Regions from separate parts of the Shewanella sp. GutDb-MelDb genome, predicted to be linked through region 3. Evidence: predicted binding sites of a transcription regulator. Region 3 holds the regulator's gene; each other region holds the start of a gene.
What was found. The regulator sigma-54, encoded in region 3, starts transcription at its own class of promoters, with help from an activator protein. The targets are predictions, from matches to a motif close to GTTGGCACGNNNNTNGNNT.
Positions count from the first base shown of each region.

Region 1: CXF82_RS15915 (P-II family nitrogen regulator) is a predicted target of sigma-54. The motif match lies at 2,561-2,579, and genes of this name have one in related genera.
Region 2: CXF82_RS12270 (nitrate reductase) is a predicted target of sigma-54. The motif match lies at 3,677-3,695, and genes of this name have one in related genera.

Region 1 is NZ_PJBM01000244.1:10,125-15,304, forward strand. It holds gene narQ (nitrate/nitrite two-component system sensor histidine kinase NarQ) at 1-76, opposite strand, end outside; gene nrfA (ammonia-forming nitrite reductase cytochrome c552 subunit) at 321-1,724, shown strand; gene CXF82_RS15910 (isochorismatase family protein) at 1,818-2,360, opposite strand; gene CXF82_RS15915 (P-II family nitrogen regulator) at 2,621-2,959, shown strand; gene CXF82_RS15920 (ammonium transporter) at 2,975-4,225, shown strand; gene CXF82_RS15925 (hypothetical protein) at 4,434-4,757, shown strand; gene CXF82_RS15930 (tetratricopeptide repeat protein) at 4,888-5,180, shown strand, end outside.
Region 2 is NZ_PJBM01000226.1:54,609-59,788, forward strand. It holds gene cobA (uroporphyrinogen-III C-methyltransferase) at 1-853, opposite strand, end outside; gene CXF82_RS12270 (nitrate reductase) at 853-3,633, opposite strand; gene CXF82_RS12275 (tetraheme c-type cytochrome CctA) at 4,007-4,354, opposite strand; gene htpX (protease HtpX) at 4,656-5,180, opposite strand, start outside.
Region 3 is NZ_PJBM01000241.1:10,746-15,925, reverse strand. It holds gene mgtE (magnesium transporter) at 1-475, opposite strand, end outside; gene CXF82_RS15515 (HPr family phosphocarrier protein) at 561-836, opposite strand; gene rapZ (RNase adapter RapZ) at 823-1,677, opposite strand; gene ptsN (PTS IIA-like nitrogen regulatory protein PtsN) at 2,146-2,589, opposite strand; gene hpf (ribosome hibernation promoting factor) at 2,592-2,879, opposite strand; gene CXF82_RS15495 (RNA polymerase factor sigma-54) at 2,910-4,421, opposite strand; gene lptB (LPS export ABC transporter ATP-binding protein) at 4,559-5,180, opposite strand, start outside.

The DNA.
Region 1 (5,180 bases), on a different contig from region 3:
TAGCCAGTCCGCTGGACAGTAATATCAGCGTTAACATGAATCCCCATATCGCTGATGTAAGTCTGCCTTTTTTCATTCAAGAGTTCTCATTTATTGGGGTTATGAACTATTTTATTAATAGCATTTATTAATTATTGCATACTGCAATATGTTACTAAAAACACAAAGTGTGAGCAACAACACGTTTACAAGTTGATCTAACGCAAGTTTTAAGGAGGATACCCCTAATGGGGTATGTTTTTGTTAGATGCAAGAGGCTAAATTCACCTTGGAATAGGTGGGACTATACTATAAATATTATAAAGTAAAATGGAGATGAGATGGTGAGAACATTAACTAAAAAGGCTTTTGCACTGAGTGCAATGGTTGCTGCAAGTTTAATTGCTGGTAGCGCATTCGCAAGTGACAAAACTGAACCACGTAACGAAGTGTACAAAGATAAGTTCAAGAATCAATATGAAACTTGGCATGAAACTTCAGAAAGTAAAGAAGTTGTTGATATGCTTGAGCAGGTTCCAAGTTTAGTTGTGCTTTGGGCTGGTTATGGTTTTGCTAAAGATTATAACGCTCCACGTGGTCACATGTATGTAATCACTGACTTAAGAAACACCTTACGTACCGGTGCCCCTAAGTCTGCTGAAGACGGTCCAATGCCAATGGCATGTTGGTCTTGTAAGAGCCCAGATGTACCTCGCATGATCGAAGAGCAAGGTGAAGACGGGTATTTTGCGGGTAAATGGTCTAAAGGCGGTCCAGAAATTGTTAACGCTCTTGGCTGTGCTGATTGTCACGTAAAAGGTTCTTCTAAGTTACGTATGTCTCGTCCATTTGCTGAGCGCGCAATGGAAACATTGGGTACACCATTTGATAAAGCGTCTAAGAAAGACAAGCAATCAATGGTTTGTGGTCAGTGTCACGTTGAGTACTACTTCGAGAAGACCAAAGATAAGAAAGGCTTTGTTAAATTCCCTTGGGATAACGGTACAACAGTTGAACAGATGGAAGTCTACTATGACAACATCGAGTTCTCTGACTGGACTCACGCTGTTTCTAAGACTCCAATGCTTAAAGCACAGCACCCAGGTTATGAAACTTGGCAGCTAGGTGTTCACGGTAAGAACAACGTAAGTTGTACTGACTGTCACATGCCTAAAGTGAAAAGCGAAAAAGGTCGTAAGTTTACTGACCATAAAGTAGGTAACCCATTCGATCGCTTTGAAGAAACTTGTGGTAGTTGTCACGAGCAAAGCAAAGAGTTCATGGTTAACTTAACTGAAGATCGTAAGCATAAAGTTGCTGATCTTAAAGCACGTGCTGAAGCTCAGCTAGTGAAAGCTCACTTCGAAGCAAAAGCTGCTTGGGATGCGGGTGCAACTGAAACTGAAATGAAGCCTATCCTTATGGATATCCGTCATTCACAGTGGCGCTGGGACTATGCAACTGCATCACACGGTGTTGCTGCTCACGCAGCTGATGAAGCACTTCGTGTACTAGGTACTGCGGTAGACAAAGCGGCTGATGCTCGTATCAAGCTAGCTCAACTACTTGCTGTTAAAGGTGTTAAGCAACCAATTGCTTACCCTGACACTTCAACCAAAGCTAAAGCACAAGCTGCTCTAGGTATGGATATGAAGAAGATGAATGCTGATAAAGCTGAATTCAAGAAAACTTTAGTACCACAGTGGGAAGCTGAAGCTGAAAAGCGCGAAGCAACTTACAAGTAAGTCTATTGTTTCTACCTAGCTCTATATAGAAAAGCCCTCGTTGATGAGGGCTTTTTTTTGCTTTAAATTAACTCGTTTGACCTTAATGTCGGTCTACTTAATCAGTGCCAGTAAGGCCTTAAACCTTTCCCCTATCGCTTCATGTTGCAGTTCAAACAGCAATGACTCTACATTGGTTTGTAATGCACCATGGGCTTGCATCATCTCTATTCCGAGTTTTTTATTAACAGGATCTCGCGAAGACATTGCATCTACAACGAGGTAAGTCGGGTAAGCATTATCTAATAGGTCCATGCAGGTTTGGTACACGCAAACATGGGTTTCTATGCCTGCGACAAGGATATTTTTTTGACCCATTGCTGACAATTTCGCCCTGAACTTTGGACATTGCCAGCCGCTAAAATGTTGTTTTGCAATTGGCTCCGTGGTTTTGATTAGCTCTGTGGCTAATACATCACTAGTGGCACCCAATTTATCGGGTAGTTGCTCGAGCCATAGGATCGGAATGTCGAATAACTGAATGCCTTTAATTAATAGCGCTAATTTATGGTGTAACTCTTCACTTTGATGCATGACTCGTGCGAGTTGCCCTTGCACGTCAACAATGACTAATACGCAATCTTCTGGCTTCAACATTTTAATGTTCCTAGTACTTGTTGCAAAGGTTACTAGTACACCTCAAAAGTCGCTTTTAACCAATAGGCGATAAGTCTAAGCCGCGACATCTTTGCCTTATGAGCGTGCAGTTATTGAATAACTGCACTTTTTTGGTGCGTTTATATTCATTTTTCAATGCCTGATTTGTTCTATCTCATTGTTTTTATGGTATTTGATTTGTTGGCCTAATGCTTGAAGAGTCTTTGTTAGAATTAAAAATAGTCTTCAAGGAGATCGCCATGAAATTGGTCAGTGCCATTATTAAGCCATTTAAGTTAGATGATGTAAGAGAAGCTATCGCCAATGTAGGCATTGAGGGGATGACGGTGACTGAAGTAAAAGGCTTTGGTCGTCAAAAAGGCCATACCGAACTTTATCGAGGTGCTGAGTATCAGGTTGATTTCTTACCTAAGGTGAAGCTTGAAATTGCGACTAAAGCTGAAAACGTGGAGATGCTAGTTGAGGCGATAACGAGTGCTGCGCGTACAGGTAAAATTGGTGATGGCAAGATATTTGTTACCAACCTAGAACAAGCAACCAGAATACGAACTGGTGAACTAGACAACGAAGCACTTTAAAGGGGGATTGGACAAATGGATGAATTAACCAAACTAGGATTAACGGTCACTGAGCTTCGCTTTGCCCTTGATACGTTTTATTTTCTTATCTCTGGTGCGCTAGTGATGTGGATGGCCGCCGGATTTGCGATGTTAGAAGCAGGCCTCGTTCGTTCAAAAAATACCACTGAAATTTTAACTAAAAACGTCTGCTTGTATTCAATAGCCTGTGTCATGTATCTAATCGTTGGTTACAACATTATGTACGTTGATAATGCTGAAGGTGGTTGGTTACCCTCGCTGGGGTCATTGATTGGATCACAAGCTGATGGAGCAGATCATGCGCTTGAGTCCGACTTCTTTTTCCAAGTGGTGTTCGTTGCAACGGCAATGTCGATTGTGTCTGGTGCCGTTGCTGAACGGATGAAGTTATGGGCATTTTTGGCATTTTCAGTGTTTATGACGGCGGTGATATACCCTGTTGAGGGTTACTGGACCTGGGGTGGTGGATTCTTATCTGAAGCTGGCTTCGTTGACTTTGCGGGCAGCGGTATTGTACATATGGCCGGTGCTGCAGCGGCAGTTTCTGGGGTGCTATTGTTAGGTGCAAGAAAGGGAAAATATGGCGCTAATGGACAAGTAAACCCGATCCCGGGTTCTAACTTACCGATGGCGACATTGGGTATGTTCATCTTGTGGATGGGTTGGTTTGGTTTTAACGGTGGTTCACAGCTTTTAGTCTCGGATGTTGAAAATGCTAGCGCGGTGGCCAAAATATTTGTTAATACCAACTCTGCTGCGGCGTTTGGTGCGCTTTCTGCTTTAATTGTATGTCGATTGGTTTGGGGTAAAGCCGATTTAACTATGATCTTAAATGGGGCATTAGCAGGGCTTGTGGCGATTACCGCTGACCCTTTATCACCTTCTTTAGCGATGGCAGGTGTGATTGGTCTTGTGGCTGGCGGCGTGGTTATATTCTCGATTGTTGCATTTGACCGAATCAAAATTGATGATCCCGTTGGGGCAATCTCTGTCCATGGTGTGGCCGGACTCCTCGGGTTAATATTGGTGCCAGTGTCTAATGCCGATGCGTCTTTTGGCACTCAACTTTATGGTGCTGCAGTGATATTTGGCTGGGTATTTGCGGCCTCTTCAGTTGTTTGGTTTGGACTCAAAGTGACGATGGGGATCCGTGTGACAGAAGAGGAAGAATATAACGGCATGGATGCATCAGATTGCGGCATTGATGCGTATCCTGAATTTGTCTCAGTGAAAAGTGCTAACTAATGCAGTGATGATATTGCTAACAAGCAGGGCTTATGCCCTGCTTTTTTATTTGAGAGAAGCATTAACACCTCTAAGCTATTTCATGATCTGCGGCTAATGTTCTGCTAATAATGGTTTGGGATTAATGTCTGAGACTTAATGGAATTGGGCTGGTTAACGGTATACGATGAGCTAATACTGGCTTCTACTATTATTGGGTCGTTATCGGATGAATAAAGTGTTCAGCATTAGTCTATTGCTACTATTTACCACCAGTTTACCCGCGGTAGCTGGACAGGTTGTAGTGCGTAAATCTAGCGAGCCATTTGATGCGTTTGCAGTGCGCGATCAAGTGTTGGCTGACCATGAGTGGCAAGAAGCGCTCAGGTTTCAACAGCAAATAAAAATCTTACAAGCACTGCCTATGGGCTGCTTGCCTGTTGCTATTCCTTATCGCCATTTCACTTGTCGTGGCCAGTTCTACAGGCCTTATGAATATCAAAATAAACAGCTCTACATTGAAATAGAACCGCCGCAGGCGGTTACCCCCTAAGCTTGCTAGGGCAGTTGATTGCTTTACTGAATGAGTCGTACTTTTGATTTACGCTTTGTAACGTTTTTTGCCGAACGGACTCTTTTCTCCAACTATGCTTAAAGGTATGATTTTTTGCGTTGAGATCGTTATGAAATTCATTTCTTTAGCACTATTGTTCTCCCTGCTCATTTTACTGCAAGGTTGCAGTTCGACCCATGAGTTAAGCCATCAATATGCGCTTGAAAGCTATTATCATGATGAGCATTTTACGCGAGTGAACGATCTTCCTGCTGTAGAAAGCCTATTTGCCTTATCTGTTAGTGATATAACCAGTGTACGCAATGACCTCAATAGGGCGAGATTGTCAAAATCGAGCAATGTCATGCGCCACCAGTGGTTAGCTAATTATATCAATGCCCAAGATGGCGGCTTTCGTTATGC
Region 2 (5,180 bases), on a different contig from region 3:
TGATATCACAAGCAACCAACCATTGCGCTAGCTCTTGCCCTATACCAACCACCTCTCCCACGATTAAAAGCGTTGGACCGTCGACGTTAATGGTCGTGGCAACATCCACCATATTTTGCACAGAGGTGGTCATTATCGATTGATTATCGCGGGCACCATTGCTAATAAAGGCCACAGGTAAAGAGAGTTTTGCTCCCGCTTGTAGTAAACCATGGGCGATATCAGCCGCTCTCTCTTTTCCCATATAGAAAACCATGGTACTTTTTGCCGCTAACAATCCCGCCCACTCTATCGCGGTGTCATCACAAAGATGTCCGGTCACAAAAGTAACCGAGCGCGCAACCTTTCTATGCGTCAACGGGATCCCCGCACCAGCAGCGCAGCCTAACGCGGCAGTCACTCCAGCGACGAAATGGCTTTTAACGCCGTTTTCAGCCAAAAATAGGGCCTCTTCAGCGCCTCTACCAAACACATTAGGATCACCGCCCTTAAGTCTAATAACCACTTTACCTTGTTGGCTTAACTGCAGCAGTTTTAGGTTTATTTGTTCTTGCGTTGCACTGGGTTTTCCAAAACCCTTACCCATGTCATACATGTCGCAATCATCAGCGGCTAATTGCAAAATATCTTTACTCACCAAATTGTCATAGACGATCGCTTGTGCTGCTGTAATCGTTCTGGCCGCCTTAATCGTTAACATATCGATATCACCACAACCCGCCCCTACAATCGTCACTGTATTGGGGTCATCGTTACCCGTGGGGTCCTTAAGCTGCAGTAGCTCTACCAACAATAAGTCACTATTTGTTGGCTTTATTGATCGCGTTAACTTGCCAATATGATTGAGTTTCATTAAGCAACCTCCTGCTTTGATTTCTGTTGTTCTGCAATAACTGAATCGGCAATATCATTCACTTGGTTTAAGCAGCTGCCACACACAGCACTGCATTTGAGTTTTTGCTGCACCGCGTCGACAATCAACGCCGTTGTTGTCGCGCCACAGTCAAAACTCACCAGCATCTGTTGCTCAATTTCATTTTCGGTCACGCCAGTACAGGCGCAGACCACTTTGCGACTACCTGCTCGTAAAACCTGGTGTAAGTATTTAATAAATTTAGTATCAAAAGGATTGTTGATAAAGGATTGAATCGCGTTAACATCAATGTCTAACACCTGCTCACATGTGATAAGTAAGCTTTTGAGGCTACCTTGGCTGAGGATGCAGTAAATCTGTTTGTCTTGATCGCGCCAGTGCATAATACGGTGGTAAGACAATGGACTGAGGTTCGCCCCACGGTGCTGTTCAAGCTCCATCATCTCAGAGGTAAAGCTCGATGTTGCCGCAATATGACGGCAGACCCCACCGCGGAGTTGCTGCTTTACGTCCCAACAAAGTTGCTGAGGATCGATTAGCGTCTGCCCCCACTCGATCCCCTGCTGCAACACCTGCTGATGTTGCAATTCAACCCATTGATTTTTAAAACCGGGTTGTTTTGAAAAAGGATCAACATGAGCGGCTGTTACCTTATTTACACCACCACTTTTGCTAAATTGCGATGACCAATGCATTGAAAGAAACGCTGTATCTTGCAATAGTGATTCATCAATCACCGCTCGAGCGATAAGTGGCTCCACTAGGTTATCGGTTTTAATTGCCACCAGCCCACCAGCCTCTAACCCATGCTTATTCAGAGTATGTGCATCGAGCATCAATTCAGGTTGATAATTTGAGGCTGCCAGTTGCTCAATATGCCCCGTTCTCGTCATGGTGTGCCATTGATCGCGACTACGACCACTGTTTAACCGCACTCGATTCTGACTTAAGGAATGATGGTCAATCACGGCTTGGATATCGCTCGCTTGAGACAATCGAGTCTCTACAAAGTGAGCTTTACCACTGTGAGTGGCAAACTGACCTTGGGTAAATAAGCGAATGTTTTTTTGGCCGATCGCATCGACATGTTCAACCGGCCATTGGGTGGGTATTAGTTGCTTATATTGCTCAGTGGATAGATCTGATAAACCCGCGAGGGATAATTGTTTTTCAGGAAAGTTTTGCTGCACTTTTACAGTGAGATTAGCGTACTCATTAAAGATATCGGCACTGTCTTTGAATGCAAACTCATCATTAAACCCAAGCTGTTTTGCGACTTCACACAGCGCCCACCAATCCGCTTTTGACTCTCCTTGAGGCTGAATAAAGCCGCGTTGACGGCTAATAGTTCGTTCACTGTTGGTGACCGTGCCTGACTTTTCTGACCACCCCTGCGCCGGTAGTAACATATCGGCATATTGAGCGGTATCGGTGTCGGCTGTAATATCAGAAACCACCACATAATCACACTGCTGTAATGCCTGTTTTACTAACTGGGTATCAGGCATTGAAACCGCCGGGTTGGTGCCCAAAATCCACACCGCCTTTATTTTACCCTTTGCCATATCGGCAAACATCTCAGTGGCGGTTAATCCTTTGGATTTTGGCAGCGCTGATGTCTGCCAAAAGTCTCCCACTAACTGCCGTTCTGGCTCCGAAAAGCCAAGGTGACAGGCTAGCTGGGTTGCCAGGCCGCCTACTTCACGACCTCCCATTGCATTGGGTTGTCCCGTTAACGATAAGGGGCCACAACCAACTTGACCGATATCACCTCGCGCCAAGTGACAGTTAATAATCGCATTAGCAGTGTTAGTGCCAGAGGTTGACTGATTAACGCCTTGGCTACTGGCTGTAACCACTTTATGATCTTGTTGGTAAAGTGCGTAAAACAATTCAATCTTATCTGCTTCAAGCCCTGTGACATCGACAATGTCGGCCTGCGTGGCACCGCTTTGTCGGGCACTATGAAGTGCTTGTTTGAAGCCTTCCGTATGACGATGTATATAGTCATCATTCAGTTGGCCTTTATCGGCTAGGGAACAGAGTAAACCATTAAATAAGTGCAGATCTGAGCCTGGAGTGAGTTGCAAATGTAGATCTGCTTGCGACGCTGTGGCTGTTAGCCGTGGATCGATTACCACAATTTTAGTACCACGCTTTGCTCTAGCAGCGAGAATTTTTTTAAATAGAACCGGATGGGTCCAAGCGGTATTTGCCCCGACTAATACCACCACATCAGCAAGTTGCAGATCTTCATAACAACCAGGAACCACATCTTCTCCAAAAGCTCGTATATGGGCACTTACCGCTGACGACATGCATAATCTGGAGTTAGTATCAACATTTGCGGTACCCATAAACCCTTTGGCAAGCTTATTGGCAACATAATAGTCTTCGGTCAGTAACTGACCTGAAAGGTAGAAAGCGACAGAATCGACTCCGTACTCAGCGATGGTATCTTTAAAATTTTTCGCTATTTCTACTGTCGCAGCAGACCAGCTAATATTTTGATCGCCGGCCTCTAAACCTGAGCGGTTTCTTCGGCGTGGGTACAGTAATTTATTCGGAATGTTTAAACTATCGATTAATGCAAGTCCCTTACCGCATAAGTCTCCCGAATTAGCCGAATGTTCACTATCACCAGAAACCGTCAATGTAGGGTGGTGTGAAAAGCTGATGCTGTCTGTTTCGATAAGATTATTAACTGTAACCCCGCAGCCAACGCCACAGTATGCACAGGTTGTTTTGCAGCTTGGCATGATTAGCATCTCTTAATATTAGTATTAACTCATGCCTATCACTTCGCAAATCCTATGCCAATACACAACCAACTGTTTTATATACTAAATAAAAAAAACGAATTCATAAGTTATCATCTAATGTGCTACATGAGTGCATATTCACGCACTAAAATCAGGCAAACTATTGATAAAAAACAATGGGATAACCATAAAGAGGTATTAGCAGATTTAAAACGATAGCAAATAACAACAAGAGGACGAATCAACGGAAAAACATCAGGTGACCACATTGAGTCACTATTGACGCCTGACATCGATTAAAAACATCAGTCTCAAATTTTTGACACAAAAAAGCCAGCGCGAAGCTGGCTTTTATTGGTAACGGTTTAGGTTACTTAAGTATTGACTCTGCCGTACGGCCATCATCGTGACAGCTGTCACATGTTGGCTTATCACCCACATTCATTTCGTGAGGTGCATGACAATCAGCACACATCAACATGCCATCGTGTGGTTGATGAACAGCGTCCATCTCGTCTAATGTACCGTGACAAGATTGGCATTGCTCAAATTCGTACTCGCCATCTGCAGATGGAGAACCGTCTGCGTGACATGCTTCACATCCGTCCATTTCTGCATGCATTTCAGCCAGTTCTTGGCCTTCAGCGAAAACAGCAGGAGATAATGCTAGCGCTGCGATAGCCGCACCAAAGATTGCACTTAATAGTTTTTTGCTCACAATTGTATCCTCATTTAATGTCCGCATAGTGGAAACGCTATCAGTCAGGTTTGTTTCCATCTTGCGATCAATATTATTAGCACGACTTAGCTTAATTTAGCTAAGGAATGACAAATTCGCAACTAATTTAGTTTGAAGATCATATCATTGTGGTAAATAGCAAAACGTGCGCTCCATCAAATTATACGGCTCACTTGCGCTATGAAAGCCCACAAGCGTTCAATTATCATCTTGATTTTGAGTGGTAAAAACACGATTCGGAAGTTTAACCTCCGAATCGGCTTTATTAGTGAAACATGAATTAGCTTGCTCTTAGAGCCGCAATACGTTTCTCAAGTGGTGGATGGCTCATCAATAATTCAGACATTGATTTCTTACCATTGATACCAAGAGCTGACATCTGAGCTGGCATAGCGCCTGTCTCTGGGCCTTGACGAAGCCTGTCGAGCGCAGCAATCATCTTCGCTTTACCGGCCAATTTAGCACCGCCTTCATCTGCTCTAAACTCACGAATACGAGAGAAGTACGCCACTATCATTGATGCCAAGATACCAAACAGCATATCGAGCACAAAGACAACGCCCATATAGGCGAACATACCAAGGCCTTCACCTTCTTCATCATTGCTAGACACAAAATTGTTGATAATGCCTGCAACCACTCGAGCTGCAAAAATCACAAAGGTATTAACCACGCCTTGAATAAGCGTCAGCGTCACCATGTCACCGTTAGCAACGTGGCTGATTTCATGAGCGAGTACCGCTTCAATCTCATCATGATTCATACCATAAAGTAAGCCACTACTGACTGCGACCAACGAGTTGTT
Region 3 (5,180 bases):
CATCGATATTGACGTCGGGTCTTAGGGTTACAGTATCGGTATTCATGATACTGCCAGCAGTATCATCGGGATAAGAGAGCGCCTGCTCAACCCTGACACGGTCTTGGGCACTCATCGACTGCAGCACTTCATTAAAGATGCTGTCTGGTAAGCTTCTAAGAATGTAGGCTAAGTCATCGGTATCCATGCTTTCAGCCGCTTTAGCGACGCGCTCTGGACTCATTTGGCGAATAAGGTTGTCTTTAAGCTCTTCGCCTAACTCATCAAGAATTTCACCTGTGTGCTCTTGGTCAATCAATTGCCATAAAACTTGGCGGGTGCGGGGCGGCGAAGATTCGAGAATAAAGGCGATATCGGTGGCTGCCATATCCTGCAACATATTGCGGACATGAACAAACATCCCGCTACCTAATGCTTTATTTAGCTGATTGAGGCGTTGGTCTGTTGTTTCGTTGTCTAAGACTTCAATCGGCATGGGTCCCTCGCAGGGTCTTTTAAAAGGCGCTTATCATAACGTAAGTAAAGGGGGATAAATAACAAATATTAGGAAAATGGACGGACTAATTATCTTCGTCGAATTTGGTATTGATCAAATGACATATGGCATCTAACGCTGGTTTTGCATCTGGGCCGTTGGCGAGAAGCTGTATGGATTTACCCATTCCAGTTTCTAACATGAGTAAGCCTAGTACACTTACCGCTGAAGCTTGCTTTTCACCTTGAATAATAGTGATTTGGGCATCAAATTCTGAGGCTAAAACCACCAATTTTGTTGCCGCTCTGGCATGTAGCCCGAGCTTATTGCAGATGGTGACTTGCCGTTCAATCGTTGGCATTTTTTAACTCTCTATGGCTAGAAGTGACTTTATGTCGGCCTTTTTTGAAGTGTTCAGCGAGTCGTTCTGTGACATAAACAGAGCGATGCTGGCCACCAGTACAACCAATAGCGATAGTGAGGTAGCTGCGGTTGTTACGTTCTAAATCGGGTAACCAAGTCTCCAATAAATTCTCGATCTGCCAGATAAACTTATTGACTGTAGGGTGCAGATTTAAAAACTCTTGCACGGGTTTATCGAGCCCTGTCATGGGTCGGAGATCCGGCTCCCAATGTGGATTTGGAAGAAATCGAACGTCAAACATAAAATCAGCTTCAGTTGGCATGCCATGTTTAAACCCAAAAGACTCAAACTTGATCATCAGCTCTTTATCGACGTTGCCTAATAAGATCTCACGTACTTGGTCATTGAGATCGTAAATATTGAGGGTAGAAGTATCAATATAATGGTCAACGATCTTAGCGAGCGGTTCCAACTGGCGCCCTTCAAGCTGAATTGCTTCTTTTAATGAAATGTTTGCATGAGACAAAGGGTGCAGACGACGAGTTTCGTTGTAGCGCTTGAGGAGCACTTCATCGCTAGAGTTTAAAAAGAAGCTCAATAACTCCACGCCTTCTGGCAAATTGGTCAGATGCTTAATCCATTCGTTCTCTTTTTCTGGCATGTTGCGGATATCAACACTAATAGCGACTAACTCTGAGTTACCAGAAAGTTGTTCAAGCAGGGTGCCCATCATTGGCAATGGTAGATTATCGACACAATAATAGCCGAGATCTTCTAGCATTCTTAACAGTACTGATTTGCCTGAGCCGGAACGACCAGAGACTAGAACGAGTTTCATCTTTTCACTACCTAATAAAAGTTAGAATTAATGTTTTATAAATGTATACGGGGTGTACAAGATTATAGATTAACTTTTTTCTGGCTTAAAGCAATAGCTTAGGCTAGTTGGTAATAATAAATAATATTGCTGTAATAAATGCCTAGGTCGTTAAATCTTACTGCTTGTATATCGGTAATCTCTAGCGACTTACGGACTTGAGTCCGTCGAGATAGTTGCACTTTTAGGTTTGTTTTTACCGCAGTTTATACATCATTTTGGCGAGGTGGGACGATACGGAGGCAATGCAGTTTAATTATTCTCCACAAATAGCCTATAACACGGCAACAATAGCTTAGGAACACTGGTTTAAGTGTTTCTAAGCTATTCCTACAAGAGTGTGTAAGCGTTTCTCTTTGCTCATGTCTTGTACTTCTTGAACATCAAAAAATGCGTAAAAACTAAGCTCGACAGATCAGAAACCTCTCACTATTGAGTGATTAAGTCGTATAACTCAGATTCACTCTTACTTTTTCTCAACTGCTTCACGATCGCTTTGTCGTTAAGCTTTTCTGCCATTGAAGACAGCGTCGCGAGATGTTGCTCACATTGATCTGCGGGCACTAACAGGGCAAATAATATATCAACCGGTTGCTTATCTATCGAGTCAAAAGATATCGGTGTTTCACATTTGATTAATATGCCCAATGGATGGTCAATATTAGCCAATCTCCCGTGAGGGATTGCTATACCGTTGCCTATACCTGTGCTACCCATTTTTTCGCGAGCCAACAGGCTTTCGAAAATCTCTTGTGAAGAAAGGGTAGGGTACTGGGCAGCGGCAATATCGCTGATGAGTTCCAGTACTTTTTTCTTACTGCCCGGAGTGGCACAGGTAGTGCATTCCGGCTGCAGGATGGTACATAGTTCCATCGTTAGTGTTTGGTCAGCTTCTCTTTGTGTTTAATAACCTGACGATCTAATTTGTCGATCAGGGAGTCGATTGCGGCGTACATGTCCGCATGTTCCGAAGTGGCAAAAACTTCACCTTTTTTCAGGTGAATTCGTGCTTCGGCAATCTGTTGCATTTTTTCAACATTCAATATGACGTGCACATTATTGATCTGATCGAAATGACGTTCAAGCTTTGTAAATTTTTCTTCAACATAACTGCGCAGTGACGCAGTGATTTCAATGTGATGCCCAGTAAGGTTAATTTGCATAGAAAGATTCCTCCAAGTGTCTAATTTTAGTTATAAACTCTTGCGTTGGTTTGAGGGCGGGATCATCATTGCTTCGCGGTATTTCGCGATGGTACGTCGAGCAACTTTAATCCCCTGTTCTGCCAACAGTTGCGCCATTTTGCTATCGCTTAATGGTTTCTGTTGGTTTTCAGCTGCGACTAACTTCTTAATAAACGCTCTAATTGCTGTTGATGAGCACTCTCCACCGTCGTCGGTTCCGACATGACTAGAGAAGAAATACTTTAACTCGAAAATACCTCTAGGGGTATGCATATACTTTTGTGTGGTCACCCTTGAGATAGTGGATTCATGCATCTCTACGGCTTCAGCAATGTCGTTGAGTACCATAGGTTTCATGGCTTCATCACCATATTCGAAAAATCCCTGTTGGAACTTCACAATACAGTTGGAGACTTTTAGGAGGGTCTCATTACGACTCTCAATGCTTTTAATAAACCATTTAGCTTCTTGTAAGTGACTACGAATAAATTGGCCATCTGCTTGATTTTTTTGGCTACGAGCCATCGAAGCATAGTGTTGATTGACGTTGATTTTTGGCATGTAGTCGGGGTTGAGTTCAACCACCCAACGGCCTTTCTTTTTTGTCACTGAAACGTCGGGGATCACATATTCGTCTTTACTTCGCGTGACTGCTAGGCCCGGTCTTGGGTTCAAGGTTTGAATAAGCGTGATAGCATCACGCAGGTCATCCTCTTTGAGCTTAGTCTTACGCATCAATTGCCTAAAATCACGTCCAGCAATCAAATCTAAGTAATCTTTAATGAGCAGGCGAGCATTGTCTATATGGGGTGTTGTTTCTGCATATTGAGCTAATTGGATAAGCAGACATTCACTGAGATCTCTGGCTGCGACGCCGATAGGGTCGAAATGCTGCACGCGTTTGAGTACGGCTTCCACTTCGTCTATCTCGATCTCTGGATCGCCCATTGCTTCAAGAATATCTTCACAATTCTGAGTAAGGTAACCTCGCTCATCAACCGCATCAATAATGGCGGTGGCAATCGCTAGGTCATTATCAGAAAAAGGCGTTAGATTTTTCTGCCATTCAAGATGTTCGTATAAACCTTCAGTGGTTTCGCCTTGGAATGGCATATCATCATCGCGCATTCCGCCGGAGCTTGAATTCGAAGACACGGTATAGACTTCATCCCAAGTAGTATCCATTGGGAGTTCATCTGGCATTGAATCTTGCGTTAATGCATCAGAGGTGTCTACCGCAGCGCTATCCTGCTGTGGATCAACATCTGTGTTACTGCTGTATTCATTGTCGCTATCCGACTCTGAATAGCTGTCAGAGTCACTGGTGGTTCTATCTTCGTTGCTGATAGGCTCGCCATCGGATTGCTCTTCATCTAATTCAAGCAGTGGATTAGAGTCTAATGCTTGCTGGATCTCTTGCTGCAGCTCTAAAGAGGACAATTGCAAAAGGCGAATAGCCTGCTGTAATTGTGGAGTCATAGTTAGCTGCTGACCCATTTTGAGCTGGAGTGACGCTTTCATCTTACCGCTATTCCCTACACTGTAATTAAACGTTGAAGCTCGGTGATTTGACGAAGAGAGCTTAAAGAGTCAACACTTTGATTGTATTCATATACTTAGCTAATGCTATACAATTAAACCCGCATACTGTGGGTTAACTATAGCCTGAATTGTTCACCTAAGTACACTGCTCGAACCTGCTGATTATCTAATATCTCGGCAGGTGTGCCTTCTGCAATCAAATTTCCGTGACTTACGATATAGGCATGTTCACAAACGTCCAATGTTTCACGCACATTGTGGTCTGTGATCAACACCCCTAAGCCACGGCTTTTTAACTGTTCAATAATCTTTTTAATATCGATAACCGATATTGGATCAACGCCGGCAAAAGGTTCATCGAGTAGAATAAACTTTGGGTTGGCTGCCAGTGCTCGAGCGATTTCAACTCTGCGGCGTTCACCACCTGATAACGCCATGCCTTGGCTATCGCGGATATGGGTGATGTGAAACTCTTCGAGTAGGTGTTCAAGTTGCTCTTCACGCTGCTCGTTATTGATATCTTTGCGAGTCTGTAATACTGCCATGATATTGTCACGCACTGAGAGCTTTCTAAAGATGCTTGCCTCTTGTGGCAAGTAGCCAATGCCTTTACGTGCTCGGAGATGCATTGGGTCTAAGGTTAAATCATCGTCATCGATTAAGATCTGACCCTTGTCGCTCTGAACTAAACCAACAACCATATAAAATGTTGTGGTTTTACCTGCACCATTAGGACCC